DNA from 3 places in the Gordonia sp. GN26 genome. Region 2 is predicted to be linked to each of the others. Evidence: predicted binding sites of a transcription regulator. Region 2 holds the regulator's gene; each other region holds the start of a gene.
The links. Region 2 encodes LexA, which represses DNA repair genes until DNA is damaged. Its sites were predicted from a motif close to CGAACANNTGTTCG; they were not measured.
Positions count from the first base shown of each region.

Region 1: a site for LexA is predicted at 6,514-6,527, ahead of OK17_RS21685 (SAV_6107 family HEPN domain-containing protein). Genes of this name have one in related genera too.
Region 3: a site for LexA is predicted at 1,556-1,569, ahead of ruvC (crossover junction endodeoxyribonuclease RuvC). Genes of this name have one in related genera too.

Region 1 covers NZ_JSYC01000165.1:6,308-15,950, forward strand. Annotated here, with positions in the region: gene OK17_RS21655 (alpha-(1->6)-mannopyranosyltransferase A) at 1-870, opposite strand, end outside; gene OK17_RS21660 (polyprenyl synthetase family protein) at 867-2,018, opposite strand; gene OK17_RS21665 (methylenetetrahydrofolate reductase) at 2,030-3,007, shown strand; gene OK17_RS21670 (LppM family (lipo)protein) at 3,030-3,917, opposite strand; gene OK17_RS21675 (phytoene desaturase family protein) at 3,980-5,602, opposite strand; gene OK17_RS21680 (GNAT family N-acetyltransferase) at 5,652-6,320, opposite strand; gene OK17_RS21685 (SAV_6107 family HEPN domain-containing protein) at 6,641-7,105, shown strand; gene OK17_RS21690 (DUF3040 domain-containing protein) at 7,283-7,684, shown strand; gene mraZ (division/cell wall cluster transcriptional repressor MraZ) at 8,147-8,587, shown strand; gene rsmH (16S rRNA (cytosine(1402)-N(4))-methyltransferase RsmH) at 8,831-9,643, shown strand, end outside.
Region 2 covers NZ_JSYC01000007.1:58,375-68,017, reverse strand. Annotated here, with positions in the region: gene OK17_RS01770 (PTS fructose transporter subunit IIABC) at 1-1,599, opposite strand, end outside; gene pfkB (1-phosphofructokinase) at 1,669-2,628, opposite strand; gene OK17_RS01760 (DeoR/GlpR family DNA-binding transcription regulator) at 2,625-3,395, opposite strand; gene OK17_RS01755 (putative PEP-binding protein) at 3,546-5,219, shown strand; gene lexA (transcriptional repressor LexA) at 5,224-5,931, opposite strand; gene OK17_RS01745 (LysM peptidoglycan-binding domain-containing protein) at 6,171-6,707, shown strand; gene nrdR (transcriptional regulator NrdR) at 6,807-7,295, shown strand; gene hrpA (ATP-dependent RNA helicase HrpA) at 7,269-9,643, opposite strand, start outside.
Region 3 covers NZ_JSYC01000023.1:2,643-12,285, reverse strand. Annotated here, with positions in the region: gene pdxT (pyridoxal 5'-phosphate synthase glutaminase subunit PdxT) at 1-592, shown strand, start outside; gene OK17_RS07920 (YebC/PmpR family DNA-binding transcriptional regulator) at 737-1,492, shown strand; gene ruvC (crossover junction endodeoxyribonuclease RuvC) at 1,601-2,170, shown strand; gene ruvA (Holliday junction branch migration protein RuvA) at 2,167-2,760, shown strand; gene ruvB (Holliday junction branch migration DNA helicase RuvB) at 2,760-3,848, shown strand; gene yajC (preprotein translocase subunit YajC) at 4,026-4,412, shown strand; gene secD (protein translocase subunit SecD) at 4,604-6,292, shown strand; gene secF (protein translocase subunit SecF) at 6,289-7,494, shown strand; gene OK17_RS07885 (ABC transporter substrate-binding protein) at 7,505-9,220, shown strand; gene OK17_RS07880 (adenine phosphoribosyltransferase) at 9,250-9,643, shown strand, end outside.

The DNA of each region.
Region 1 (9,643 bases), on a different contig from region 2:
CAGCACGAACGGCACCGCTATCCCCGCGGTGACCTTGATCGACACCGCGAGCGCGAGGACCGCCGTGCCGGCGACGTGACGTCCGGTCACGACCAGGACGACACCGGTGGTCAGTACGCCGGCCATCAGGAGTTCGACGTGGGGTCCCGCGACGAGGTGGATGAGGACCATCGGATTGAACAGGGCCAGCCACAGTCCCGCCTGCGGTGAGGCGCCGAAATGCCGTGCGAGGCGGGGGACCGCCCACAGCGACAAGAAGAGTCCGGGTAGGAGGACGAGTCGCACGGCGAGGATGCCCGCGACGACGTGGTCGCCGGTCACCTCGGTGACGACCCGCAGCAGACCCATGGTGAACGGCCCGTACGGCGCGGTGGTGGTGGCCCAGACCGTCGCCATGCTGTCGACGAGCGGACCCGGGTGGTGGGCCGGGCCGTCGGCGTAGGGGTTGAACCCGGCACCGAAGACCGCCCCCTGCGCGAGGTAGGCGTAGACGTCGCGGCTGTAGACCGGCACCGCCACGAGCAGCGGTGCGGCCCAGACGAGTAGCCACCGCTGCAGGGTCCGGACGGACGGGGAGTCCGTGGCGCCCCGGGCGATCCGACGTCCGAGTCGGACCCAGGCGAACACCATGGCGAAGACGCCGAGCCAGAAGAAGATGCCGAAGAGATTCTTGCCGTGACCGTAGGTGATCCAGCTGAGTCCCAGATCGGCGAGTGTCGTGGTGTTGCGGGGCGGGTCGCCGACGCCGAAACTACCCACGCAGACCAGGATCGCGCCGATCGCGCCGATGATCAGATCGCCGCGTGCGGTCCGGTCACGGACGCCCGTGTGTGCGGGCGCCGGGGTCGATGCCTTCACGTCGGACTTCACGCCTCGCGATGAGCGGTCCGGTGGGCGACCGCGGTGAGTTCGCTGCGGATGTCGTCGCCGATGTCGGCGGTGTCGAGTGCACCGATAGCGGCGCCGAGGAGGTCGTCGATCTGCTCCTCCATCTCGGCGACCGCGCCCACGTCGACGAGAAGCCCTCGCGCGGAGCCCAGTTCGTTCTCGTCGAGTGGGCGTCCGATGAAGTCCCGCAAACGGTTCCCGAGAGCGGGGTCGGAGTCGTCGGCGCGACGCAGGGCGGTGGCCAGCAGGGCGGTGCGCTTACCCGAGATCAGGTCGTCACCCGAGGGTTTACCCGTCCGCTCGGGGTCGCCGAAGACGCCGAGCTGGTCGTCGCGCAATTGAAAGGCGATACCGAGGTCGTGGCCGATCTTCCGCAGCGTCGCGACCAGATCCTCCGACGCACCGGCGAGACGTGCGCCGAGCTCGAGCGGGCGGGCCACCGTGTAGGCGGCGGTCTTGAACTCCATCACGCGATAGGCGGCGGCTGCCGAGTCGTCGCCGCTCGCCTCGTTGACGATGTCGAGGAACTGGCCGCCGAGCACCTCGGTGCGCATCGCCGCCCAGGTCGCGCCGACGGCGGGCGGGAGCGCCCGGTACTCGACGGTGCCCGCCGTAACCCCCGGCCGGTGATCGTGCACGAGGTCGTCGGCCCACGCGAGCGCGAGGTCGCCGGCCAGGATCGCGGCGGCCACCCCGTGGTCGGCGGCGTCGCCGGCCCAGGAGGCGGCGGCATGGCGCGACTGGAAGACACGATGCAGCGTCGGGTGCCCCCGCCGGGTGTCGGACTGATCAATGATGTCGTCGTGGATGAGGGCGCACGCCTGCACGAGTTCGAGCGCCGCGCCCACCCGCAGCGCGTCGCGGGCCTCACGACCGACGTTCGACGCCGGATCGGCCTCGGCGCGATCCGATTCGGTCATGCCACACCGCCATCCGGCGAAGGCGAAGACCGGCCGGATCCGCTTGCCGCCCTGCAGGACGAAGTCCCGGACCAGTTCGGCTGCGGTGCCGACCACCGGGGCGATCTCGGCCGCGGCGGGCACCGCGACGTCGAAGAAACTGCGCAATTCGGTCTCGACGGCCGCCGGGACCGCATCGAGCGAGGTCGGCGTGGGGGAGGCGGAGGTCACCCTGCCAGGCTATGCGAATCGCTCTCTACACTGTTCGGGTGACCCCAACCGCTCCGGCACCCTCGATCGTCGAACGCCTGTCCGCCCCGCACCGTGGACCGGTGCCGTTCTCTGTCGAGTTCATGCCGCCGCGCGACGCCGAAGGCGAGGCCCGCCTGTGGCGCGCGGTGCGGATCTTCGAGCGGTTGTCCCCGGCCTTCGTGTCGATGACCTACGGCGCAGGCGGTTCGACTCGCGACCGCACGGTCCGCATCACCGGCGAACTCGCCGCCCAGACCACGCTGCTCCCGGTGGCGCACCTGACCGCGGTCAACCACAGCATCGCCGAGCTGCGGGCGCTCGTCGGCGCGTACGCCGATCAGGGCATTGCCAACATCCTCGCGCTGCGCGGCGACCCGCCGGGTGATCCGCTCGGGGAGTGGATCGCCCATCCCGAGGGCGTCGAGTACGCCGAGGAGCTGGTCCACCTGATCGACACCCTCGGCGACTTCCACGTCGGCGTGGCGTCGTTCCCGGAGGGCCACCACCGTGCCCCGGACCTCGAGCACGACACCCGCAACCTGGTGAACAAGCTGCGCGCGGGCGCCGAGTACTCGATCACCCAGATGTTCTTCGACGTCGAGGACTACCTCCGACTCCGCGACCGGGTGCAGGTCGCCGACCCCGAACAGGGTGCCAAGCCGATCATCCCGGGCATCATGCCGGTGACCTCGCTGGCCTCCATCAAGCGCATGGCCGAGCTGTCCGGTTCGGTGATCCCGCCCAAGGTGATCGAGCGGTTCACCGAGGCCGCCGGTGACGGTCCCGAGGAGGATCGGGCGTCGGTTCGCGCCGTCGGCATCGACTTCGCCACCGAGACCGCGGAACGGCTCATCGCCGAGGGCGCACCGTGCCTGCATTTCTGCAGCCTCAACTTCGCCAAGGCGACCTCAGAGGTGCTCGGCCGCCTCGGTGTGGACGTCGACGCCGCGCTGCACGTCCCCGCCTGACGCGCCGGTTGGTCGCGGCTCCCTAACTGTTCTCGGTCGCCTTCGCGGCCTTCGGGTCGGCGGCCGCCGAGAGGCCCTCACCCGACAGGGTCGACGGCGCGGTGTTGGTGGCGACCGGTCGTCCCGGGCGCGGGCCGCGGTACCGCTTCGCGTAGGCGAGCCGCGCGATGACCAGCACCGCTATCAGGCACACGATGGCGACGAACCAGGACCAGCTGCTGACCGCGGCGGTCGCGGGGTCCGGGTAGGTGGCGTCGGCGGTGAAGTCCGACGGCTCTCCCGGAGCCGGCGTCCAGGTGACCGTCGACTCGCCGACCTGGTCACCATTGGTCGCCGTCACCGGCCCGCCGAAGGTGACCGTCAGCTGGACGAAGTTGCGACCCGGGATGAGCTCGGACAGGTCGGTGTCACCGCGGAATCGGACCACCTCGCCGCTGCGCTTGGCGGTGAGGTCCATCGTCAAGGAGGTCTCGCCGTAGGCGTCGGCGATGATGTCGCCGAGCTGGCCGAACTGGCCTGCGGTGAGATCGGAGAAACTCGCGCGGCTGCCCACGCGGGTGACGGCCTCCTCGGGCCTGTCGCCGCCGGCACCCTTGTCGTCACCGTCGGCGGAGTCCGACTCCTCCTCAGGCGTCTCCTTGTACTCGGTCACCGAGACCTGCCCCATCATCGACTCGGGGAGATCCAGCTGCGGGGCGCCACGGGGATTGTCCGGGGCCGTCGCGACGATGACACTGCCCGAATACCGATCGCCCACCGTCGTCGAACGCTCCAGACAGCCGGCCATCAGCGGCGACAGGAGGAGAGCCACGACCGCCACCGCCACCGGCATCAGCCGGCGGTGTCGGGACTGACCGCGGGAGGACTTCGGTGCACCCTGCTCGGGATTCGACAATCGCACGCTGCTCATCGTGCCAGACACTCAGCCGAACACCTGTCTCCGACGCTCGGCCGAACAGACGTCTCCGACGCTCAGCCGAACAGACGTCTCCCACGTAGGGCAGCGTGGCCCGCGATGTAACCGCTCGCGCCCGTCACCCCGCCGCCCGGATGCGTCGACGCCCCGGCCAGGAGCAGCCCGTCGGCGCCGGGGACGCGATGACCGGCCAGATCCGGGGTCGGTCGCCACATGAACATCTGGTCGATCGACATCTCGACATGCATGATGTTGCCGCCGATCAGCCCGAGTTCGGACTCGAGATCCTCGGGGGTCTGGATGTACCGGTGGGCGATGGACTCCGCGAAACCCGGTGCGTGGCGGTCGACCTCGTCGCACACCGCTGCGGCCGCCTGTGCACCCAGCGTCGACCAGTCGCCCCCGGCGTTGCTCGCGAGCCGGTACGGATGCCACTGCGCCCACAGGTTGATCGCGTGTCTGCCCTCCGGGGCGAGGCCGGGGTCGATCGCCGAGAAGCTCATCGCGACGACGGCGGGCCGCGGAGGCAGTGAACCCACCGCCGCGGCGGCGTGCGCGCGGACCAGGTGTGCACGGTCGGTCACCAGCAGACCGAGGGCGGAGTGGACGCCGTGGGCGGGCAGATCGTCGGGGAGGTCGCGGTAGGCGGGTAGCGCGGTCGTGCCGAGGCGTACCGCCATCCCGATCCCGCTGCCGACGACGATGTCGCGCCGCCAGCGGTCGATGGTCCCGGCGTCGAAACCGCCCGCCGCCAACAGATCCAGGGTCGCCAGGACATGGCAGGCGTTGATCACCGTGGGCGTACACCGACGCTCACCGGATTCGGTCTGCACTCGCCAGTGGTCACCGCACCGGGTGATCGAGACGGCCGGGTCCCCGCACACGATCCGGCCGTCGTCGGCGCCGATGCGGTGGACGAGCGCATCGGTCAGCGCACCGCTGCCGCCGATCGCGCGGCCGGGTGGGATGACGTGCATCAGGGCGGCGAACCCGACCATGGGCGCGGTGCCGGGCGCGTTCATCGGCGGCCCCGACTGCGCGCCGAACCAGGCGAGCCCGGCCTTGAGCTGTTCGGAGTCGAAGTAGCGGTCGAGGAGCGAGTCGCCGGACGTCATGAGTTCGGCGGTGAGGTTCATCATCGCGCCGCTGCGGCGTCCGATCAGGCCGGTGCGTTCGGTGGTGGCCGTCGACCCGAGACCGGCGAACGCCCGCCCGAACTGTCCCATCGACGCAGGTCGGTAGAAGGCGTCCATGACGGCCCGCGCCCGCGGCGTCCAGGTCTCGACGAACTGCCGATACGCCGCGGCATCCTTTGCGCCGCATGCCCGTTCGATGGAGACGCAGGTCGCGTCGAGGTCGGTCCGGAAGACGATCGCCGGCGCCGTGTCGGTCGCCGGCACGAAGGCCCAGGGGTCGCAGTCGACGTAGCGGAGTCCGTGCGAGGCGAGGTCGAGGTCGTCGAGAACAGGGGAGTGCCGGATCATCAGGTGCGCCGAGGAACCGCGATCGATGCGGTACCCGGGGAAACGTTCGACGGTCGACACCGCCCCGCCGGGGATCTCGTCGCGCTCGAAGACCTCGACATCGCGTCCGGCCTTCGCGAGGTAGGCCGCGGCGATGAGGCCGTTGTGGCCACCGCCGACGACAACGGCGTCGCGCCGCTCCCCGTGCCCGCTCATGCGTGTTCCGTGTCGTGCGCTGTCGTCGTTGTCTGTGCCACGCCCTCCATCATCCAGATTGTGGGGGACCGGGGGGCGGCGGTTGCAGGTTCAGCGGCAGCGGACGGCCGAGGAACGCGAACGGACGGGGGTCTCCGGTGAAGGTGAAATGCCGGAGCACGTCCGAGAAACCCATCCGCCGATACAGCGACCAGGCCCGGTTCTGCTCGGCGGGGATCTCCGGCGTCGACAACAGCACATGGCGTTCGGGTCGCTCGGCGAGCAGCCGCGCCAGCAGCAACTGACCGATGCCGCGCCCCTGCGCGGTGGGGTGCACGTGGAGCTCGGTCAGCTCGAAGTAGTCCCGGGCGATCATCTCGATGTCCGCGGGGGAGCGTCCCGTCTGCCGCAGCCCGAGCCGGAGTTGCTGGTTCCACCACTGCCCGGTCGCACCGGTGTAGCCGTAGGCGATGCCGACCAGGACGTCGTCGGGGCCCGTACCCACCGGCGGTCCGACCCGACGCCGGGACGTCGGCATCGACTGCGCCTCGTGCGGGGGCAGGGTGGCGACCGCGCCGACCGCACGCCAGCCCGGCCGGGCGATGTGTTCACGCCACAGCGACGCCCGGTGCACCTCGGTCCCGCGGGGATACCCCATCGCGGTCACATAGACGTCGAGGGCGGGCTCCAGCCACACGCGGGAGTCCTGACCACCGAGGTTCACCAGACGAATCGTCAACGTCGGATCGTCTCCGGGCTCACCGAGCGGGCCCGCACCGCCCCGGCCATGCGCTCTCCGACCATCTGGTGTGACTGTCCTCTCGGTATGGCGGGCTCCGCGGAATCGGGTCGCGGGAGTCGGTGTTGAAGAAGGATGCGGGCGCGGCCCCACGCCTTGAAGAGACGCGCACCGCTAGCTATATTGAACGTGTCGAACGGGTGTTCGATGAATGTGCCTCCGCAAGCTGTTCGCGTTCATCCCGACGACATGACGGTCCGGTGGCGGACGAGGGAAGCGTCTGCCACCGGACACCGTCGCCAGCGAGTGAGGAGGATGCCATGCCCGGACGGCCCACATCCCGCCGGTCCACCCCCGTCGACCCGGTGATGGTCGGACGTGCGCGCGATCTCCTCCAGCGTGCCCATCTCCTCCTCGACAACGCCGATGGTGTCTCCGACGACGCCGAGCGTTTCCGGCAGTTCTATCTCGTCGCCCTCCGTGCGGCCGGTGCCGCGATCGCCATCGGCGAGCCGGCCGGCCCCGCCCGCCGCAAGACGTCGAACGCCTGGACCCGTATCGGTGTGGTCGCTCCCGACCTCGCCCCGCTGGCCGCGCGGTTCGCCACGCTGTCGCCCGTCCGGATGAAAATCGAGTCGGGGATCATCCGAACACTCGACCCCGACAGTGTCGCCGGCATGCGACTCCTCGTCCTCGACTTCCTCCGGCAGGTCGAGACCTTGGTCATCGCTTACGAGCAAGGCAAATTCGGGACAGAGGACCCCCAAATCGGGCGAACTGCGTGAGGCCGGACACACTTTCGGCGTTCCGTTGTCGTTCCGGTATGTGCATCCGGGCCCACAACAGTGAGTAATGGTGGTCGCGGCTGATTTCACCTCGTATCATGGGAGAATAAGGCGCAGACGCCTCACCGGTCGCGGTTGACCGTCGTCGGCGTCGCGGATCAGGGAGAAGGAGGGTCGGTGCCACTTTCGGAGCACGAGCAACGCATGCTCGAACAGATCGAGAGCGCTCTGTACGCGGAAGACCCCAAGTTTGCGTCCAGTGTCAAGCGTCGTCGGCTGGGTAAGTCGAGTGGCCGTCGTCGCCTACAGGCGGTGGCGGTCTTCGTCGTCGGCCTCGTGATGCTCGTCGGCGGTCTCATCGTCAAGATCGACATCGGGGGCTTCCCGATCGTCAGCCTCCTCGGCTTCCTGGTGATGTTCGGTGCCGGCCTCTTCGCCCTCTGGGGTGACGACCTCGCCGACTCCGCGACCGCCGCGCCGCGCGCGGGAGGCAAGAAGCAATCCGGGTCTTCCGGCTCCAAGCGCAAGCTGTCGGAGCGGATGGAAGAACGATTCAACCGTCGGTTCGAACAGGAGTAGATCTCCGGTCGGTCTGACGGCCACGACCCTCGAGAGCCGCGCACCCATGTGGGTGCGCGGCTCTTTTGCTGTGCACGACCCGGCTTCTCACGTGCGATTCGGCGCGCTGTCGACCATGTCCCCACCGTCACCCACTCCCGGCCCCCACCTGCCCCCACCGGCGTTCCCCACCTTCCCCCACCCGAGTTCCCCACTTTGCCCCACCTGGGAAGAAGCACTGGTCGCATGGGCATCTGAAGCCTCAGAAAGCCCGTCTGTCACACGATCGATGGGCAAGGCGACACGCGTTCACGCACGGGACACGCACGAAGTGTCAGAAGTTTCACCTGCTTGAACTGGGGATTTGCTGGATAGTGGAGGTCGAGTGGGCTTCTGGGGTGGAAAGTGGAGGAAAGTGGGGTACTGTGGCAGCACTGGGTGAGGCGATCCGGAGCGCGGAACCCAGGGGCAGGAGGTGTCGACATGTCTGTGCGATTCGTCGGCACCTACACGCCCAAATTGGACGACAAAGGGCGACTCACGTTGCCCGCCAAGTTCCGCGATGCACTGGCAGGAGGGGTAGTGGTCACCAAAGGCCAAGACCACAGCTTGTCGGTGTATCGGACCGAAGAGTTCGATGCGATCGCGGCGAGGATCGTCGAGGCGTCACGCAACGACCCTGACCTGCGTGCGTTTCAGCGGACCTTCTTCGCCGGTTCGGAAGAACAGCGACCGGACGGCCAGGGCAGGATCAGCCTGTCCTCCGACCATCGCGTCTACGCGGGACTGTCCAAGGAGTGCGTGGTGTTCGGCAGCTTCGATCACCTCGAGATCTGGGATTCGGCCGCATGGGACGAGTACCAGTCGCAGCACGAGGAGAACTTCTCGGCAGCCAACTCGGCCGCGTTGAACGCGGTCTTGTAGCCGAGAGGGGACGAGGCGAAGCGGTACTCGGGCTTCGGGTGGCACGAGGCCCCGATCCGGTCCGACCCTGGCGTACTTCCCCAACGCCAGGTACGGAATCGGATCGGGACCTCGCTCCATCCGGGGCGCGGCCCGACGGTGATGAACCGTCCGCCCGCGACATGAAACTCCTCCGACAAGTCCTTCGCACCGAAACGCCGACTCTGCCGACCGACATGGCCGACACGCCGATGGGGGCCCTCCGTGGATGACACTGGTGACGACACTCGCCGCTCCGGCGAGTTCGGCCACATCCCGGTCATGGGCCGGCGCATCGTCGAATTGCTCACCCCGGCACTGGAATCAGAAGACCGGCGGGTCTTCCTGGATGCGACGCTCGGTGCCGGTGGGCACAGCGAACTCATCCTGAACACATTCCCCAACGTGCACCTCGTCGGTATCGACCGCGATGCCTCCGCCCTGGACATCGCGCGGCGCCGACTCGAACCGCACGCGGACCGGATCTCCCTGCACCAGGCCACTTTCCACGAGATCGCCGACGTCCTCGACGACGCCGGTGAGGAAACCATCGACGCCGCCCTGTTCGACCTCGGTGTCTCGTCGATGCAGCTCGACCAGGCCGGCCGGGGTTTCGCCTACTCGGTCGACGCGCCCTTGGACATGCGGATGAACTCCGACGACCCGCTCACCGCGGCGGACGTCCTCAACACCTACGGTCACGGCGAACTGGCCCGTGTGCTCTCCGAGTACGGGGAGGAGCGCTTCGCAGGCAAGATCGCCTCGGCGGTCCTGCGGGAGCGCGAGAAAGAACCGTTCACGACGAGTGCACGTCTCGTCGAACTGCTCTACGCCACCATCCCGGCGGCGACCCGGCGGACCGGTGGCCACCCGGCCAAGCGCACCTTCCAGGCCCTGCGTATCGAGGTCAACCACGAACTCGACGTCCTCCGCGAGGCGTTGCCGACCGCGCTGTCGGCGCTCACCGTCGGCGGCCGTGTCGCGGTGATGAGCTACCAGTCGCTCGAGGACCGGATCGTCAAGCGGGAGTTCGCGGCC
Region 2 (9,643 bases):
GATCCCGGCGGTGGCGAACAGGTAGGCGGTCTTGTTGACCGGGCCGCCGAGGTCGAAGCACATCATCAGGCCGAGCACGATGCCCAGGACGACAGCCGATCCGCCGGACATGCTCTCGAGTCCGGAGTTCATCTGCTCGGTCAACCATGCGAGCGGCTTGCCGAGGACCAGGTAGAGCAGGCCGCCGACGATCAGGCTGCCGAACAACGGGATGACCACCACCGGCATCAGTCCACGGGCCCACTGCGGAACCGGGAGTCGCGAGATCCACAGGCACGCCGCGCCGGCGATCAGGCCGCCGATGAGTGCCCCGATGAAGCTGGCTCCGACGGCGAGCGACACGATGCCCGCGACGAAACCGGGTGCGATGCCGGGACGGTCGGCGATGGCGAAGGCGATGTACCCGGCGAGGACGGGGACGGCGAGTCCCATCACCCCCGACCCGATCGCGAAACTCACCGCACCGAGGTACTGGAGGAGACCCCCGGAGGGGAGATCCCAGAGGCTGTTGTTGAGGGCGATGAAGGCGGCGTCGTCGAGGGAACCACCGGCGTCCAGGGTGCTGTTGGCGATCTCGTAGCCCGCGAGCAGGAAGCCCAGCGCGATGAGCAGACCGCCTGCGGCGACGAACGGGATCATGTAGCTGACGCCGGTCATGAGTGCCTGGCGGGTGCGCGCGGCCAGCCCGACACCCGACGAGGACCCGGCCGAGGCGGTGTCGGTGCCACCGTCGGTCACCCGGGCCGCATCCGGATTCTGTACGGCGGCAACGGCTTCGGCGATCATCGTGTCGGGCTCGTTGATGGCGCGTTTGACGCCCGAGGCGATCACCGGTTTGCCGTGGAAGCGGCCCTTGCCCTTGACCCCGATGTCGGTCGCGAAGATGACGGCGTCGGCGGACGCGATCACCTCGGGATCGAACGGCGTGGTGGCCGAGGAGCCCTGGGTCTCCACCGCGAAGTCGACGCCGGCGCGTTCGGCGGCGTACTTCAGTGCGTCCGCGGCCATGTAGGTGTGCGCGATCCCGGTGGGGCAGGCGGTGATCGCGAGGATGCGCGGCCGGTCCGCGGCGGGCTTCTCTGCGGGCGACGCGGCGTCGGCCGTGGTCGCGGCAGTCGACGGAGGAGTGGTCTCCTTCTTGGCGTCGGGGTCCACGGCGTCGGTGACCAGTTCGATGACGCGGTCGTCGGTCTCGGCCTCGCGGAGGGCCGCGACGAAGTCCGGGCGGACGAGCGAGCGCGCCAGTGAACTCAGCAGTTTCATGTGCGCGGCCGCACCGCCCTCGGGGGCGGCGATGAGGAAGACGAGATCGGCCGGACCGTCGGGTGCGCCGAAGTCGACCTTGCGGGACAGGCGCGCCATGGCGAGGCTCGCCGACGTCACCGACGCGGTGCGTGCGTGCGGGATCGCGATGCCTCCGGGAAGTCCGGTGGCGGACTTGGCCTCTCGTTCGAGTGCGGCGCGGGCCAGGTCGGCGGGATCGGTGGTCCGTCCGGCCGCGGCCAGAGCATCGGCGAGGGTGGTGATGACGGCGGCGGGGTCGGCGCCGGCGTCGACGTCGAGACTCACCGTCTGCGCGGTGATGATCTGCTCGGTCATGAGATGTCCTTCGGCAATGGAGGGTTGATGTGGTGCGGGTTCTGCTGGGGGCGTGGGATCGGGGTCATCTCATCGGCCGGCCCCGGAGAGTTCCGTGACCGTGACCCCGGACAGGTCGAGGTGGGCGGGGGTGGGGGCGGCGGTGCCGGCCAGCGCGGCGGCTGCCGAACCGTAGGCAACAGCGGACCGCAGGCATTCCGGAGCGGAAGCGCCGCGTGTCCGGGCGATGAGGAAGCCGGCCAGGGACGAGTCGCCCGCACCGACCGTGCTGCGCGGGACGATCGGTGGTGGGGTCGCACACCAGGTGCCCGCTGCGGTGGCGAGGACGGCACCCCGTGCTCCCAGCGTCGCCAGGACACTACCGCCGATCTGCTCGACGAGGCCCTGTGCCGCGATCACGACCGGCCGGAGATCGTTGCGGGACAAGGAATCACGGAGCTCGGCGGCATCGGCGCCGGTGAGCTCGGCCAACTCGTCCTCGTTGGGTTTGATCAGGTCGACACGTCCGGCTGCCGCGGCGCGCAACGGTGCTCCCGACGTGTCCACGGCCACCCGGCATCCGGCGGTGACCAACGCGTCGGCCACTGTCCGGTACCAGTCCTCCGGCACGCCGGGCGGAAGCGATCCGCACAGCGTGACCCAGTCCGCACCGTTCGCGTGGGTCCGTATCAGAGCGGACAGCGACCGGAGCTGAGCTGCGGACAGGGTCACGCCCGGGGCGTTGATCTTGGTGGTGGTGCCGTCGGATTCGGCGATGGTGACGTTGGAACGGACCTCGCCGTCGACGGGGACGGCGTCGTAGGGGAGCCCGAGGTCGTCGAGCGCGGCGAGCAGGGGGTCGCCGGCGCGAGCGGGCAGCAGGGCCCGGGTCGGGAGTCCGGCGGCGGCGACGGTGCGGGCGACGTTGACGCCCTTGCCGCCCGGTTCGGCACGGACGACGCCGGCCCGCTGCACCTCGCCGCGTCGCAACGGGGTGGCGAGTTCGAGGGTCCGGTCGACGCTGGGATTGGCGGTGACGGTGAGGATCACGCGATCACGACCTCGACGCCGCGGGCCGACAATGCGGCGGAGAACTCCGCATCGATGCCGGAATCGGTGATGAGGACATCGATGTCGTCGATACCCGCGAAACCGGACAGCTCCTCGCGCTCCATCTTCGAACTGTCGGCGAGGACGACGACGCGTCGGGCCGCGGCGACCATCGCCGCCTTCACCGCCGCCTCGTCGGGGTCGGGGGTGGACAGTCCGTGCGCCTCGCTCAGCCCGTTGGTGCCGATGAACGCGGCCGTCACGCGGAGGCGTCCCAGGGCGGCGACCGTCTCGGCGCCGACCGTCGCCTGGGTGAGCCCGCGGACGCGGCCGCCGAGGGCGTGGAGACCGTCGGCGTGGTGGCCGGCGAGCAGCCCGGCGATCGGGAGGCTGTTGGTGATCACCGTGAGGTCGCGGTCGCGCGGCATGGCCTCGGCGGCCCGGAAGGTGGTGGTACCGGCGTCGAAGAGGACCGACCCGCCGTCGGGCGGGAGGAATCGGAGAGCGGCACGGCCGATCGCGGCCTTCTCCTCGGTCTGCTCCGTCTCACGCTCGGCGATGCCGAGTTCGCCGATCACCCGCAGGATCTCGGGGCGGACGGCGCCGCCATGGACGCGTTGCAGGTGCCCGGCGCGTTCGAGGACCGCGAGGTCGCGGCGGACCGTCTCACTCGTCACGTCGAACTTCGCGGCGAGCTCGGCGACCGAGGCGCGTCCTGCGACGCGCACCTCCTCGGCGATGGCCTGCTGTCTCTCCTCGGCGTACACACCGGCTCCGTTCTGATCGTTCCCGTGGCTCGTATCCGAAGGCCCTGGTTGAACTCGTCAATGTGGGAACATGTTGCTTTGTATGTTGTAGTAACTGTGTTTACGCCTGTTTGTATTGACAAGTCAAGAAGAATTTGTAACCGTGGTCACATGACGCAGAATCTGACGGGGACGCCGGTCGTCGGTGGTGTGGCTCTCGGGCCCGCGCTCTGGCCGGGACGCCGACCCGACCACTCCGCGGAGGCGCTGAGCGCGGGCGTCGAGATCGCCGAGGGCCTGCGCGCCACGGAGACCGAACGGTTCACCGCGGCCGCCGCTGCGGTCGCCGCGCGCCTGCGTGAGCGTGCATCGCAGAACACCGGCGTCGCCGCCGAGGTCCTCACCGCCACCGCCGGACTCGCGGAGGACCGCGGGTGGATCGGTGCCGCCTCGGGACTCATCGCGAAGGGGGCCTCGGCCCCGTCGGCAGCGGTCGCCGCCACCGAACAGTTCGCCGCCGTGTTCACCAAGCTCGGTGGACTCATGGCCGAGCGCGTCACCGATCTCAACGACGTCCGCGACCGCGTCCTCGCCGAGCTGTTGGGCCTGCCCGAGCCCGGCGTGCCCACGCCGGATGTGCCGTCGATCCTGCTCGCCGACGACCTCGCGCCCGCCGACACCGCGGGGCTCGATCCCGCCACCACCATCGCGCTCGTCACCCGCCTCGGCGGGCCCACCAGCCACACCGCGATCATCGCCCGGCAGCTCGGCATCCCGTGCATCGTCGCGGTGCCCGGCCTCGACGAGATCGATTCGGGCACGGTGATACTCGTGGACGGGACGACCGGTGAGGTCGTCGTGGAACCCGACGACGCCGCTGCGCGCGCCCGCGTCGACGAGCACACGCGTCAGGCGGCTCTGGTTGCGGACTGGTCGGGTCCGGGACGCACCGCCGACGGTGTCGAGGTGGCGATCCTGGCCAACGTCGCCGACGGGTCGTCGGCCCGCGCGGCCACCGACCATGCGGTGGAGGGTGTCGGACTGTTCCGCACCGAACTGGCCTTCCTCGAACGCGCCGACGAACCGACGGTGGAGGAGCAGGCGGACATCTACCGCGAGGTGCTCGACGCATTCGGCGGCCGCAAGGTCGTCATCCGCACCCTCGACGCCGGCTCGGACAAACCACTGCGCTTCGTGAACCAGCCCGAAGAGGCCAACCCGGCGCTCGGCGTTCGCGGCGACCGGATCGCCCTGGCGCACCCCGAGATCCGCGCCCACCAGCTCGACGCCATCGCGCGCGCCGCCGAGGGCTCCGAGACGAGCCCCTGGGTCATGGCGCCGATGATCGCCTCACCGGCCGAGGCGGCGGCCTTCGCCGCGCAGGTGCGCGAACGGGGACTGACCCCCGGGGTCATGATCGAGGTCCCCGCCGCCGCGATCCTCGCGCCGGCGATCCTGGCCGAGGTCGACTTCGTCTCGATCGGCACCAATGACCTCACGCAGTACACGATGGCCGCCGACCGGATGTCGGCCGACCTCGCATCCCTGACCGATCCGTGGCAGCCGGCCGTTCTGCACCTCATCGCGACGGTTGCGCGGGCCGGACGGGATCGGGGGAAACCGGTGGGCGTGTGCGGCGAGGCGGCGGCGGACCCGATCCTCGCCTGTGTGCTCGTCGGACTCGGGGTGACCTCGTTGTCGAGTGCTCCGGTGGCGGCCGCTGCGGTCGGTGCCCGGCTCGCCGACGTCACGCGAGCAACCTGCGAAAACGCAGCGGCAGCCGCGCTCGCCACCACCGATCCGGCTGCGGCTCGCGCGGCTGCCGCCGCGGTTCTCGAGAGCTGAGGGGTCAGATTCGCCGCATCACGGTGACGACCTTGCCGAGGATGACGGCCTCGTCGCCCGGGATCGGGTCGAACAGCTCGTTGTGCGGCATCAGCCAGACATGACCCTTCTGGCGTTTGAAGGTCTTGACCGTGGCCTCGCCGTCGATCATCGCGGCGACGATGTCACCGTTGTCGGCCACGTTCTGCTGGCGGACGACCACCCAGTCGCCGTCGCAGATCGCAGCGTCGATCATCGACTCGCCGACGACCTTCAGCAGGAACAGCGAACCCTCGCCGACGAGCTCGCGGGGGAGCGGGAAGACGTCCTCGACGGCTTCTTCCGCGAGGATCGGACCACCTGCGGCGATCCGGCCGAGCACCGGCACGAAGGTGGGCTCGGGCAGTGCGCCTCCGGTCGGTGACGTGGGCGTCGGCGGTTCGCTCGGCGCGATGTTGACCGCACGCGGACGATTGGCGTCCCGCTTGAGCAGGCCCTTGCGTTCGAGTGTCCGCAACTGATGGGCGACCGAGGAGGTCGAGGTGAGACCCACCTCGTCACCGATCTCGCGGATGCTCGGCGGGTAACCGCGTTCGCGCACGGATTTGCGGATCACCTCGAGGACTCCGCGCTGCCGCGGCGTCAGCGAGGCCTCGGCCGCTGCCATGTCTGCCGGGGTGACGGGCTCGTCGGCGCCCCGCGCTCCGGTGCGCTTACCGCCGTCATCGCTCATGATCGGGCTTCCTCTCGATTCCGAACGTGCTGGTAGATCGCTTGTCTGCCGACGACCCTAGCCCAGAATGCCGACCGCATCAAACATTTGTTCGACGTGTCGCGAGACAATTGTCGGAGTGCCGTGCTACAAATTCGAACATCAGTTCATCGAACAGGTGATCGACACTCGAACAGTTCGAACGCCGACGACGCAGTCGGACGCACGGACAGAGTTCGACCGGAAACACGGAGGGCACCATGCGCACCGCCACTCTCATCGACCCCGTCCGCTCCACCGATCCGGTCCGCGGTGACGTCCTGGAACGTCCGCGCCCGATGCGCCGCGGCGACGGCCGCCGTCCCGCCGACGGCCGCCCGGTGCCGGAGTCGGCGGTTCTGGTCCGTCGGGTCGCCTCCACCCAGTGCGCCTCGCCGGTCGGCCTGCGCGGTCGGGGACCCGTCGTCCCGGCCCAGCATGCCGCGCAGCCCGCCCCCTCGGCGGTCATCCGCCGGCGCCGGCGCGCGGCGACGGCAATCCTCGCCGGCGTCGGACTCGCGCTGGCGGTGTGGGTCATCGCGGTCGTCGGGCAGAACTACGCCGCGACGGTCACGCCTTCCTCGGTCGGCACCGAGGTCGTCCACGTGCGCTCGGGCGACTCGCTGAGCACCATCGCATCACGCGTCGCCCCGGAGATGCCCCGCGAGGCGGTCGTCGACGAGATCATCCAGCTGAACGACCTCCCGTCCAGCGGCCTGCGCGTCGGCCAGCCCCTCCTCGCCCCCCGGTATCACTGAGCGCGGGCGGTATCCTCGATGTCACAGGGACCGGCCGACTACCGGCCTGGCATGCGGCCCGGCTGCATCAGAGTGTCCCGTGACCTGCGTGAGGATACGATGCGCTGCCCCTTCTGCAAGAACGACGACACCAAGGTCATCGACTCGCGTGTCGCTGATGAGGGGCAGGCCATCCGGCGCCGCCGCTCCTGCGTGGAGTGTGGGCGACGCTTCTCGACCGTGGAGAGCGCAGTGCTCGCGGTGGTCAAACGCAACGGGGTCACCGAACCGTTCAGTCGCGAGAAGGTGATGCGGGGCGTCCGGCGCGCATGCCAGGGACGCCACGTCGCCGAGGACGCGCTGGCACAGCTCGCCCAGCAGGTCGAGGACACGGTACGTGCCAGCGGATCGGCCGAGATCCCCAGCAACGAGGTCGGACTCGCGATCCTCAAGCCGCTGCGTGACCTCGACGAGGTCGCCTACCTGCGCTTCGCGTCGGTGTATCGCTCGTTCGACTCCGTCGAGGACTTCCAGCGCGAGATCGACGACCTGCGCTCGGCGTCGTCCGATTCCGGCAAGGCCTCAGCCGAGTCGGTCAAGAGTTCGTAGGACCCGCTTCTCCGACACCGGGTAGGCGGTGCCGAGTCGCTCGGCGAACAATCCCACCCGCAGCTCCTCGACGAGCCACTGCGCCTCGTCGTTGACGACCGCCTTTCGGTGCTCGGGCACCTGCGTCAGTCGCTGGGCCCACCGCTCGGTCACCCGGTCGACGACGGCCACTCCGGCCTGGTCCCGGGCCGCGGAGGCCGGCAGTGCCGTCAACCGGGCTTCGGCCGCCGCGAGATAGCGCGGCACGTTCTCCAGATGTCGTCGCGCGGTGGCGGCGATGAAGCCGTCGAAGACGAGATTGTCGAGCTGTTCGGCGACGTCGTCGGCTGCGAGTGAACCGGCATGACGGTCGATCGCGGCGCGTACCGGCGCCACCCACCCGAGGGATTCGACAGCGAGAGAGAAATACTCCGGCGCCGATTCGGAGATCCGCGGCCGCAGTTTCTCCGTGAGCGCGCGGAACGCCTCGGGTGAGCGCACCGCGGACAGCGTGCCGGCGTCGAGGCCCGCGACGACATCGCGGATGGCGCGGCGTGTGCAGTCGGCCAGCAGCGCATCGAGATCCGGGTAGGGACTCTGACTCAACGCGAGTCGGCCCGCCGCCCCGAGTGAACCGGCGACCCGTCGGTGCAGCGGCGGGATCGCGAGGTCGAGCAGTGCGACGATCCCTCTCTCCGCCAACCGATCACGGGTCTGCTCCGAGGCTGCGTCGATCACGACCACCCCGCGGGTCCGCCCGGCATCGTCGGTGATCGCGTCGATCGTCGGGTAGCGGGTGAGGCGCTGTCCGGCGATGTCGACGGTCCGCTGGGCGGCGAGCGTGCCGATGCCCTCGTCGGTCCAGGTGCGGTACAGGGTGCGCTTCACCGTCTTCGTCGCGGCGGGGGTGCCCGCACGCTGGAGTTCGGCGATGGAATCGGCACGCGCGGTGATCTTTCCGGCGTCGTCGACCACCGCGAAGTGCATCCTGAGGTGGGCCGGAACCCGGTCGACGTCGAAATCGGCTGCGGTGACCGTCATCTGCGTGATCGTGGTGAGCTCGCGTGCGAGCCCGACCGTGAGCGGTTCGCTCCGGGGTGTGAGGCGCGCCAGGGCCAGCTCGGCGAAACGCTGTGCCGGGGACATCGACTTGCGCAGCTGCTTGGGCAGCGACTTCACCAGTGCGGTGGCCAGTTCCGTCCGCATGCCGGGCACCGACCAGTCGAAACCCGCCGAGCGCACATGGGGGAGCAGAGCGCGCGGGATGATCACGGTGACACCGTCATCGGGTGCGCCGGGTTCGAACCGGTAGCGGAGTTCGAATCGTGTGTCGCCCTGTTGCCAGGCACCCGGGTAGTCGGTGGGCGCGGCCTCGGTGCTCGCCGCGACGTCCTCGGGCTTCAGATCGAGCAGAGCCGCGTCAGAACGTCGGGCCTTCTTCCACCACGTGTCGAAGTGCCGTGCGGAGGTGACCTCGGGGCCGACGCGCTTGTCGTAGAACTCGAAGAGCTGATCCTCGGTGATCACCAACCCGCGCGTGCGCATGCGGTTCTCGACGTCGGAGGCCGCTTCGAGCAGGGCGCGGTTGCGTTCGAAGAACGGGTGCTGGGTACGCCAGTCGCCCTCGACGAGGGCATGGCGGATGAACAGTTCGCGGGAGACGACCGGGTCGATGGGGCCGTAGTCGACGCGACGTTGCGCGACGAGTGTGACGCCGTACAGCGTGACCCGTTCGTAGGCCATCGCGGCACCGCGCTTCGACGACCAGTGCGGCTCGCTGTACGTGCGTTTGACCAGATCGCCGGCCAGCTTCTCCGCCCACAACGGATCGATGCCGGCGACCGTGTGCGCGAACAGGCGAGAGGTTTCGAGGACCTCGGCGGCCATGATGAACGACGGCGGCTTCTTGGCGAGCGGGGACGCCGGGAAGATCATCAGGGTCGTGTTGCGGGCCCCGGTGAACTCGCGGCCCTCGGTGTTGCGCGCGGCGATGTTGGACAGCAGACCCGAGAGGATGGCGCGGTGGACCGCGTCGGCGTCGACCTCGGGGAGGTCGGAACCGGCCGGACTCACCGGCCAGTCGAGGTCCTTGACGATCTCGGTGAGCTGGCGATGCAGGTCGCGCCATTCCCGGATGCGCAGGAAGTGCAGGAACTCCCGTTCGCACATCCGCCGGAACTTGCTGCTGGACAACTCCTTCCGCTGCTCCTCGAGGTAGCGCCACAGCTCGACGTAGGCCAGGAAGTCCGACTGCGGCACGACGAAGCGACGGTGGGAGGCGTCGGCGGCCTCGCGATGCTCGGCCGGACGTTCGCGGGGATCGGGCAGCGACATCGCGGAGGCGATGACCAACAGGTGGTCGAGACAGC
Region 3 (9,643 bases), on a different contig from region 2:
GGTTCTCGCACTTCAGGGTGACGTGCGCGAACACATCCACGCCCTCGAGGCCAGTGGGGCCGACGCGCTGCCCATCCGCAGGCAGTCCGAGCTCGACGAGATCGACGGCATCGTCATCCCCGGCGGGGAGTCGACGACGATGAGCAAGCTGCTCGGCATCTTCGACCTGTTCGACCCGCTCGTCGAGCGGCTCTCCGACGGGCTGCCCGCCTACGGGTCCTGCGCGGGCATGATCATGCTCGCCTCCACGATCCTCGACACCCGCCCCGACGCCCGCCACCTCGACGCACTCGACATCACGGTGCGGCGCAACGCCTTCGGCCGTCAGGTGGAGAGTTTCGAGACCGATCTCGACTTCGCCGGCATCACCGATCGGGCCGGTTCACAGCCGATGCGGGCGGTCTTCATCCGGGCACCCTGGGTGGAATCGATCTCACCGGATGTCGAGGTTCTCGCCCGGGTCCCGGAGGGGCCGGCCGAGGGGCGGATCGTCGCGGTCCGCCAGGGAAATGTGCTCGCGACGTCGTTCCATCCGGAGGTCACCGGCGACCGACGCGTACATGAATACTTCGTGGAGATGGTGCGTCGGTAAGATCGTGCCGAACCAGCGACAGTGCAAGCGCCTGCGGCAGCAGTCGGCAGGCTTGAGGATCGCCGGATGCGGGGCCACGGGCCCGGCATGCGTGCCGCGGGCATCCACCCGCCGCGCACCGGCACCGGGAAAGGATGCGACCACATGAGCGGCCATTCCAAATGGGCCACCACCAAGCACAAGAAGGCGGTCATCGACGCCAAGCGCGGCAAGATGTTCGCCAAGCTGATCAAGAACATCGAGGTGGCCGCACGAACCGGCGGTGGTGACCCGGCCGGCAACCCGACCCTCTTCGACGCCATCCAGAAGGCGAAGAAGTCGTCGGTGCCCAACGACAACATCGAACGCGCCCGCAAGCGCGGCGGTGGTGAAGAGGCGGGCGGCGCCGACTGGCAGACCATCATGTACGAGGGCTACGGCCCCAACGGCGTGGCGATCCTGATCGAGTGCCTCACCGACAACCGCAACCGTGCGGCCGGCGAGGTCCGCACCGCGATGACCCGTAACGGCGGCAACATGGCCGATCCGGGCTCGGTCTCGTACCTGTTCACCCGCAAGGGCGTCGTCACCCTCGAGAAGAACGGCCAGTCCGAGGACGACATCTTGATGGCCGTGCTCGACGCCGGTGCCGAAGAGGTCACCGACCTCGGCGACACCTTCGAGATCATCAGCGAGCCGACGGACCTGGTCGCGGTGCGCACCGCCCTGCAGGAGGCCGGTATCGACTACGACTCCGCCGAGGCCAGCTTCCGCGCATCGGTGGAGGTCGCCGTCGACGCCGAGGGTGCGCGCAAGGTGTTCAAGCTGATCGACGCACTCGAGGACTCCGACGACGTGCAGAACGTCTACAGCAACGTCGACATCAGCGACGAGGTCCTCGCCGAGCTCGAGAACGACTGATCGTCACCGCCCTCGCGAGGGCGTGTTGATCATCGGAGTTGTCCGCCCACCCGGATAGGATCTCGAACAACTGTTCGTAACATTGTTCGGATGCCTGGGAGGGTACGAGTGCGCGTCATGGGCGTCGATCCGGGTCTCACCCGGTGCGGTATCGCGCTGGTGGAGTCGGGTCGCGGCAGGTCGGTGACCGCACTCGACGTGGACGTCGTGCGCACGCCGAGCGACATGGACCTGGCCGAGCGTCTGCTGGCCGTCTACACCTCGGCGTGTCACTGGCTCGACGTCCACCAGCCCGATGCGGTCGCGATCGAGCGGGTCTTCGCGCAGAATCAGGTGTCGACCGCGATGGGCACCGCGCAGGCCGGTGGCGTGATCGCGCTCGCCGCCAGCCAGCGCGACGTCCCGGTGCGTTTTCACACGCCCTCGGAGGTCAAAGCCGCCGTCACCGGCAGCGGCCGGGCCGACAAGGCGCAGGTCACCGCGATGGTCACCCGCATCCTCGGCATGCAGACCAAGCCCAAGCCCGCCGACGCCGCCGACGCGCTGGCGATCGCCATCTGTCACTGCTGGCGCGGGCCCATGATGGAGCGCATGGCGGCCGCGCAGAAACAGGCCGACGCGGCCGCCGCGAAGCATCGAAAGCGGCTGGCCCAGGCACGAGAGGGGAGTCGCGCATGATCGCGTCAGTCCGCGGTCCGGTTCTCGAGATCGCCCTCGATCACGCCGTGATCGACTGTGCGGGAGTCGGTTACCGGGTTCTGGCGACCCCGGTCACGCTGTCCCGGCTGCGTCGCGGCGACGAGGCGACGCTGTTGACGTCGATGATCGTCCGCGAGGACTCGATGACGCTGTACGGGTTCACCGAACCCGATGCCCGCGCGCTGTTCGCGCTGCTGCAGACGGTCACCGGGGTCGGCCCGCGGCTGGCGATGGCGACCCTCGCCGTCCTCGAACCCGACGCGCTGCGTCGTGCACTGGCCGACTCCGACACCAAGGCACTGACGTCGGTGCCCGGCATCGGCAAACGAGTCGCCGAACGGCTCTGCGTCGAACTCCGCGACAAGGTGGACCGTCCCACGGCCGACACGGCCACCGGCAGCGTCCCCGCCGGCGGAATCCGCGAGCAGGTCGCCGAGGCGCTCGTCGGACTCGGGTTCACCGCCGCCCCCGCCGAGAAGGCGGTCACCGCCGTTCTTGCCGAGAATCCCGACGCCGACGCCTCGACCGTGCTCCGCCGGTCGCTGGCGATGCTGGGCAAGGCCTCGTGATGACCGGCGATCCCGACGACCTCGAGGATCGCGAGGTCAACGCCACACCGGTCCGGTCCGACGGCGACCTCGACGCCGGCCTGCGCCCACGCTCGCTGGCCGACTTCATCGGCCAGCCGCGTGTCTGCGAGCAGCTCGAACTCGTCCTCCATGGGGCCAAGGGTCGCGGCGGGACCCCCGATCACATCCTGCTGTCCGGCCCGCCGGGACTCGGCAAGACCTCGCTGGCCATGATCATCGCCTCGGAGATGGGTGCGGCGATCCGAGTGACCTCGGGTCCGGCGCTCGAACGCGCCGGTGACCTCGCCGCCATGCTGTCGAACCTCGTCGAGGGCGACGTCCTGTTCATCGACGAGATCCACCGCATCGCCCGGCCCGCCGAGGAGATGCTGTACCTCGCGATGGAGGACTTCCGTGTCGACGTCGTCGTCGGCAAAGGCCCGGGTGCCACGTCCATTCCGCTCGACGTCGCCCCGTTCACCCTGGTCGGCGCCACCACCCGTTCGGGTTCGCTGACCGGCCCGCTGCGCGACCGCTTCGGGTTCACCGCGCACATGGAGTTCTACGACCCGGCCGAGCTCGTCCGGGTGCTCAACCGTTCCGCGGGCATCCTCGGCATGGAACTACGGCTCGACGCCTCCGAGGAGATCGCTCGGCGGTCGCGTGGCACGCCCCGGATCGCCAACCGTCTGCTCCGCCGGGTCCGCGACTACGCCGAGGTCCGCGGTGACGGCTCGATCACCGTCGACGTCGCACGTGCCGCTCTCAAGGTCTACGACGTGGACGAACTCGGCTTCGACCGGCTCGACCGCGCCGTCCTCGACGCCCTGATCCGGGCGTTCGGCGGGGGACCGGTCGGGGTGTCGACGCTCGCGGTGGCGGTGGGCGAGGAGCCCGCGACCGTCGAAGAGGTCTGCGAGCCGTTCCTGGTCCGGGCTGGGATGATCGCCCGCACTCCACGGGGACGCGTCGCCACCGCAGCGGCGTGGCATCACCTGGGCCTGACCCCGCCCGCCGGCGCGATGAACGCCTCCTTCGGTGCCCGCCCACGCGACATCGGGGGCGAGTCCCTGTTCGACGAGCTCTGACCCGACCCGTAGCGAGAACCCCCGTGTGACGCGGGGCACCACCTGCGGGGATGCTCACAAAGATAGACGTGGCACACTGTGTGGAGCACAGCGTGGCCGCACGATGCCTCTCGCCGATCGGCGCGGGGTGGTGGTGCACGCGGTACAACCCGAAACACAAAGGACTGACTCTCACCCATGGACGCTCTGCTCTTCCCCCTCTTGCTGGCTCTCCTCGCCGGCTTCATGTTCTTGTCGATGCGGAAGCAGAAGAAGCGCGCGGCCGAGATGCAGGACATGCAGGCCTCGGTGTCGACGGGTACCCGCATCCAGCTGACCTCGGGTCTGTTCGGCACCGTCATCGACGCGGCGTCGTCCGACTACGTCGACGTGGAGATCGCCACCGGTGTGGTCACCCGCTGGAACCGTCTCGCGATCATGCGCGTCATCCCCACCGATGAGGCCGCCGCGACCTACCCGGGCCACACCGCGCCGGAGGCCGACTACACCGACTACGCCGACGACTCGGACTCGGTAAGCCTCGACAAGCCGTCGTCCGACGACGCGCGCGACACCGACAAGTAATCCCGGAGCAGCGCCGCGCCGTCGACCGGCGTGGCGCCTCCCGCCCACCTCCCGCGCATCCTGTCTTGCCGAGGTCTGCGTGCCCCCGCTGTGCTGAGCAGTGCGGTGCGCGCAGACCTTTCGGAGTCGGTGGGTCATGCGGTCCGAGCGCCCTCGGCCGGTTGACGTTCCCAAAGGAGACCTGAACAGCTGTGACAAGTCCTCGTTCGACCGCGAAGGCGGCCAAGTCCGCCGGCAAGCGGTCGCGACCGAGTCGAGAGATCCCGCCGTGGCGTCCGCTCGTGGCCTTCCTCGCTCTGCTCGCCGTCGTGTACGGGTTGATCTACTTCACCGGTCCCAAGACGCTCGAGCCCAAACTGGGCATCGACCTGCAGGGCGGAACCCGGGTGACGCTGACCGCGCGCACCGAGGACGGCAAGGAACCGAGCCGCCAGCAGCTCGATCAGGCCAAGCAGATCATCGAGCAGCGTGTGAACGGTCTCGGTGTCTCCGGATCCGAGGTCGTCGTCACCGGCAACAACCTCGTGATCACGGTGCCCGGTGAGGACGGCGCACAGGCCAAGTCGCTGAGCCAGACCGCGCGTCTGTACGTGCGGCCGGTCGTCGGCGCGACGGCGGCGACCCCGCAGCCGCCGAAGCCGGAGGACCAGGACGAGGACCAGGCCGACGGGATGCCCACCGAGGTGGCCGCGGCGGCGATCGCCGAGCAGCGCAAGATCCGTCAGGCGCCGGGCGACGCCAAGCAGGAGCAGTTGGTCCCGCTGCAGGAGCAGATGGCGAAGATGGACTGTTCGCCGACCGCCAACGACCCACTGCGCGGCAACGACCTGCCCGACCAGTACCTGGTGGCGTGTTCCACCGACGGCAAGGAGGTCTACCTCCTCGGTCCGCAGATCATCGACGGCCGCGACATCAAGGACGCGTCCGCCGGCACCGATCCGCAGACCGGCGAATGGGTCGTCACCCTCGAGTTCAAGGGCAAGGCCGCGGACTTCTGGCCCAAGTACACCGCCCAGGAAGCGCCCAACCGCACGCAGACCGCGTTCACCCTCGACTCGGCCGTCGTCTCCGCGCCGGCCATCAACGAGCCGATCCCGGGCGGTCAGACCCGCATCAGCGGCAGCAGCGCCGACCCGTTCACCGAGAAGTCGTCCAACGAGCTGGCGAACGTGCTGAAGTACGGCTCGTTGCCGCTGTCGTTCAACGCCTCCGACGCCGAAACCGTCTCGGCCACACTGGGTCTCTCGTCGCTCAAGGCGGGTCTCCTCGCCGGCGCGATCGGCCTCGTCGCGGTCCTGATCTACGCGCTTGCGTACTACCGGATGCTCGGCATCCTGACGACGCTGTCGCTGGTCCTCGCCGGCGCGATGGTCTACGGCATCATCGTCCTGCTCGGACGCTGGATCGGGTTCACCCTCGACCTCGCGGGCATCGCCGGTCTGATCATCGGTATCGGTATGACCGCGGACTCGTTCGTCGTCTACTTCGAACGCATCAAGGACGAGATGCGTGAGGGTCGAAGTTTCCGCTCGGCCGTGCCACGCGGTTGGGCGAGTGCCCGTCGCACGATCTGGTCCGGTAACGCGGTGAGCTTCATCGCCGCCGCGGTGATCTACATCCTCGCCATCGGTGAGGTGCGCGGCTTCGCGTTCACCCTCGGACTCACCACCATCCTCGACGTCATGGTCGTGTTCCTGGTGACCCACCCGCTGGTCGTCTACGCGAGCCGGTCGTCGTTCCTGTCCAAGCCGAGCGTCAACGGCCTCGGCGCGGTCAGCGAGGTGGCCCGCGAGCGCAAGGTCGCGGCCCGCCGCCAGGCCGAGGCCGCCGAAGCGGCCCGTGCCGACGCGTCCACCAGCGAGAAGGGGACTGTGCGATGACCCGTCCGGACAACCCGAACAAGGACTCGCGGGAGCCCGGCGACACCGCGGTCGTCGAGCCGCCGTCACCGTCGACCGGTACCGACGCGGACTTCGTCTCCGACACCAAGCGCGGCTTCTTCGCCCGCCTCTACACCGGTACCGGTGCCTTCGAGATCGTCGGCAAGCGGAAGTTCTGGTACATCGTCACCGCCGCGATCATGCTGATCTGCCTGGCGTCGATCGCGATCCGGGGCTTCACCTTCGGCATCGATTTCGAGGGCGGCACCCAGATGTCGGTGCCGGTCGCCTCGTCGGAGATCACCGCCGACTCCGTCGAGAAGGTCGTCACCGAGGCACTCGGTGAGGAGCCCGAATCGGTCCAGACCGCCGGTGCCGGCAACAGCGCCACCGTGCAGGTGCGCACCGAGACCCTCGACCTGGCCCAGGCCGAGGCCGTGACCCGCGCTCTCACTGCGGAATTCGGTCCGGCACTGACCGCCTCGGAGGTCAGCATCTCCGACGTGAGCTCCACCTGGGGCCGTGAGATCACCGAGAAGATGGTCATCGCGCTCGCGGTGTTCCTCGTCATCGTGTTCGTCTACATCGCGGTCCGGTTCGACCGGGAGATGTCGATCGCGGCGATGGCATCCCTCGTCTTCGACATCGTGGCCACCGCGGGCGTCTACTCGCTGGTCGGCTGGGAGGTCACCCCGGCCACGGTGATCGGTCTGCTGACCATCCTCGGCTTCTCGCTCTACGACACGGTCGTGGTGTTCGACAAGGTGCAGGAGAACACCCGCTCGGTACTGCAGACAACTCGTCGGACCTATGGCGAGCAGGCGAACCTGGCGGTCAACCAGACGCTGATGCGATCGATCAACACGACCATCATCTCGGTCCTGCCGATCATCGCGCTGATGGTCGTGGCCGTCTGGCTGCTCGGCGTCGGCACGCTGAAGGACCTGGGTCTGATCCAGCTCGTCGGCGTCGTCGTCGGCACGTACTCCTCCATCTTCTTGGCCTCGCCGCTGCTGGTGACGCTGAAGGAACGCCGCGAGGACGTCTCCCGGCACACCGCCAAGGTGCTGAACCGTCGCGCCGGGATCGAGTCGGGCGTGGCTCCGAGCGCCGACGTCCGGCCGGTGCGCCGTCGTCGTGGCGCGGCCGACACGGACGACGCCGAACGGGTACCGACCGGCAAACGCCGTCGCAACCGTTAGTCTCACCCACGTGATCGTCAGGCACCGGGAGTTCATCAGGGTCCTGAGCCTGCTCGTCGGGATCGTCACGGGCGCCGGCGTCCTGACGGCCTGCGGCGACGACGGGCCCCCGACCATCGACTACGTGGTCGACGCCCACGTGACCAGCTACAACGCGAACACCGTCGACGGCAACGCTGACGGTGTGCTCATGGCCACCAGCCGTCTGTTGCCGGGTTTCAGCCTGCTCGGACCCCAGGGGCAGGTCATCCCGGACCGCGACGTCGGCACCGTGACCCGGATCCCGGGACGCGCACCGGCGCTGCGGTACGAGTTCACGCCCGAGGCGGCCTTCACCGACGAGGTCGCACTCGACTGCGACGACCTGATGCTGGCGTGGGCGGCGATGAGCGGACGTTTCCCGGGGTTCACGCCGGCGACGACCGCCGGGTACCGCGACATCGAGAAGGTGGAGTGCTCGCCCGGCGAGAAGTCGGCGACGGTCACGTTCGCGCCGGGTCGTGAGTACCGCAACTGGCTGTCGTTGTTCGGCGCGGGCACCTTGCTGCCGGCGCACATCGTGGCCCGCGAAGCCGGGCTCGCCAACGTCGTCGACCCCATCCGCGCGAAGGACCGCGGCGCGCTGGCCCGCATCGCGACGGCCTGGAACACCGGTTTCGACCTCACCTTCGGACCGGTAGACCATGCCCGGTTCCCGTCCTCCGGGCCGTACCGCATCGACCGCTACTCGCGGTCGGGCGGACTGGTCCTGGTCGCCAACGAATCGTGGTGGGGGGACAGGCCGGAGACCTCACGCATCGTGATCTGGGGTCGCGGAACCGATTCGACGCGCCGCCTGCCCGACGGCAAGTTCGACATCGTCGACGTCACCGCGGGCGTCGTAGAGGGCGACCTCGCCGGGACGTCGGGGCCCGACGGGCCGGCGTCACCCGCCCGGGCGATCGGTGTGGAACAGATCGTGCTCGCCGGCAAGGGCGTCTTCGGGGACGTGCGGATGCGCCAGGCGTTCGCCTCGTGCGTGCCGCGCGCCGACCTCGCCCGCGATTTCTCCGGTGGCGCCGCCGTCTGGAATCTGCGCGTCCTCGCACCCGCCGACAACCTCGCCGGTCCGATGAACCCCGAGTTCGGCCGCGCCTACCAGACTCCCGACCTCGAGCGGGCCCGGAACCTGCTGCGCGCCGCGACCGGTCAGGGTGCAGGGGACGGGAGCACGACCACCGCGAGTCTGCAGCCGCGGCGCGTCCGCATCGGTTACGTGGCGCCGACCCTGCGCTGGCAGCAGATGGTCGCGGCCATCGCGGCGTCGTGCCGGGATGCCGGCTTCGTCGTCGAGGATGTCGCCACACCCGACGTCCAGCCCGGCTCGCTGGGCAAGGACGTCGACGCGGTCATCATGGCCAGCGGCGACTCCTTCGCCGCGGCCGGCGCCGCCGACCCGAGCCGGGACGCCTACTCGTTGCGCGGCGGCGACCCGCTGAACCTCTCCGGGACGCGGGACCCACAGGTGAGTCGCGGGATCGATCAGTTCGCGGTCACCGTGTCCGAATCCGACCGGCTGCGGCTGGCCCGGTCGATCGAGAACGCGAGCTGGTCGTCGATGCCGTCGATACCCCTGTTCGCCTCGCCGCGCATCCGGCAGTGGAAGGATCAGGTGGGTGGTGTCGCCGCGGGACTCAGTCGCGCCGGCACCGGATGGAACATGGATCGATGGACGATCAGCAAGTGACAGTGCAGACAAATGGCAGGGGAGTTCTGATGGCCGGCGTGGTACCGGAACGGACCGCGGAAGCGGTCACACGTGCCCAGGCGGCGATCGCCCGGCACACCCGACTCGTCGACGACTTCCCGAGCCCCGGGATCGCCTTCAAGGACCTGACCCCGGTGCTCGCCGATGCCGTGGGGCTGTCGGCGATCGTCACCGCGCTGACGCACGGCTGTACCGAGATCGACCTCGTCGCCGGCATCGACGCCCGCGGCTTCCTCCTCGGCGGTGCGGTCGCCCGTGAGCTCGAGGTCGGGGTCCTCGCGGTGCGCAAGGGCGGCAAGCTGCCGCCGCCGGTGCACGCGGTCACCTACAGCCTCGAGTACGGCTCGGCGACGCTGGAGATCCCCGCGGACGGCCTCGACCTGACCGGGCAGCGTGTACTGC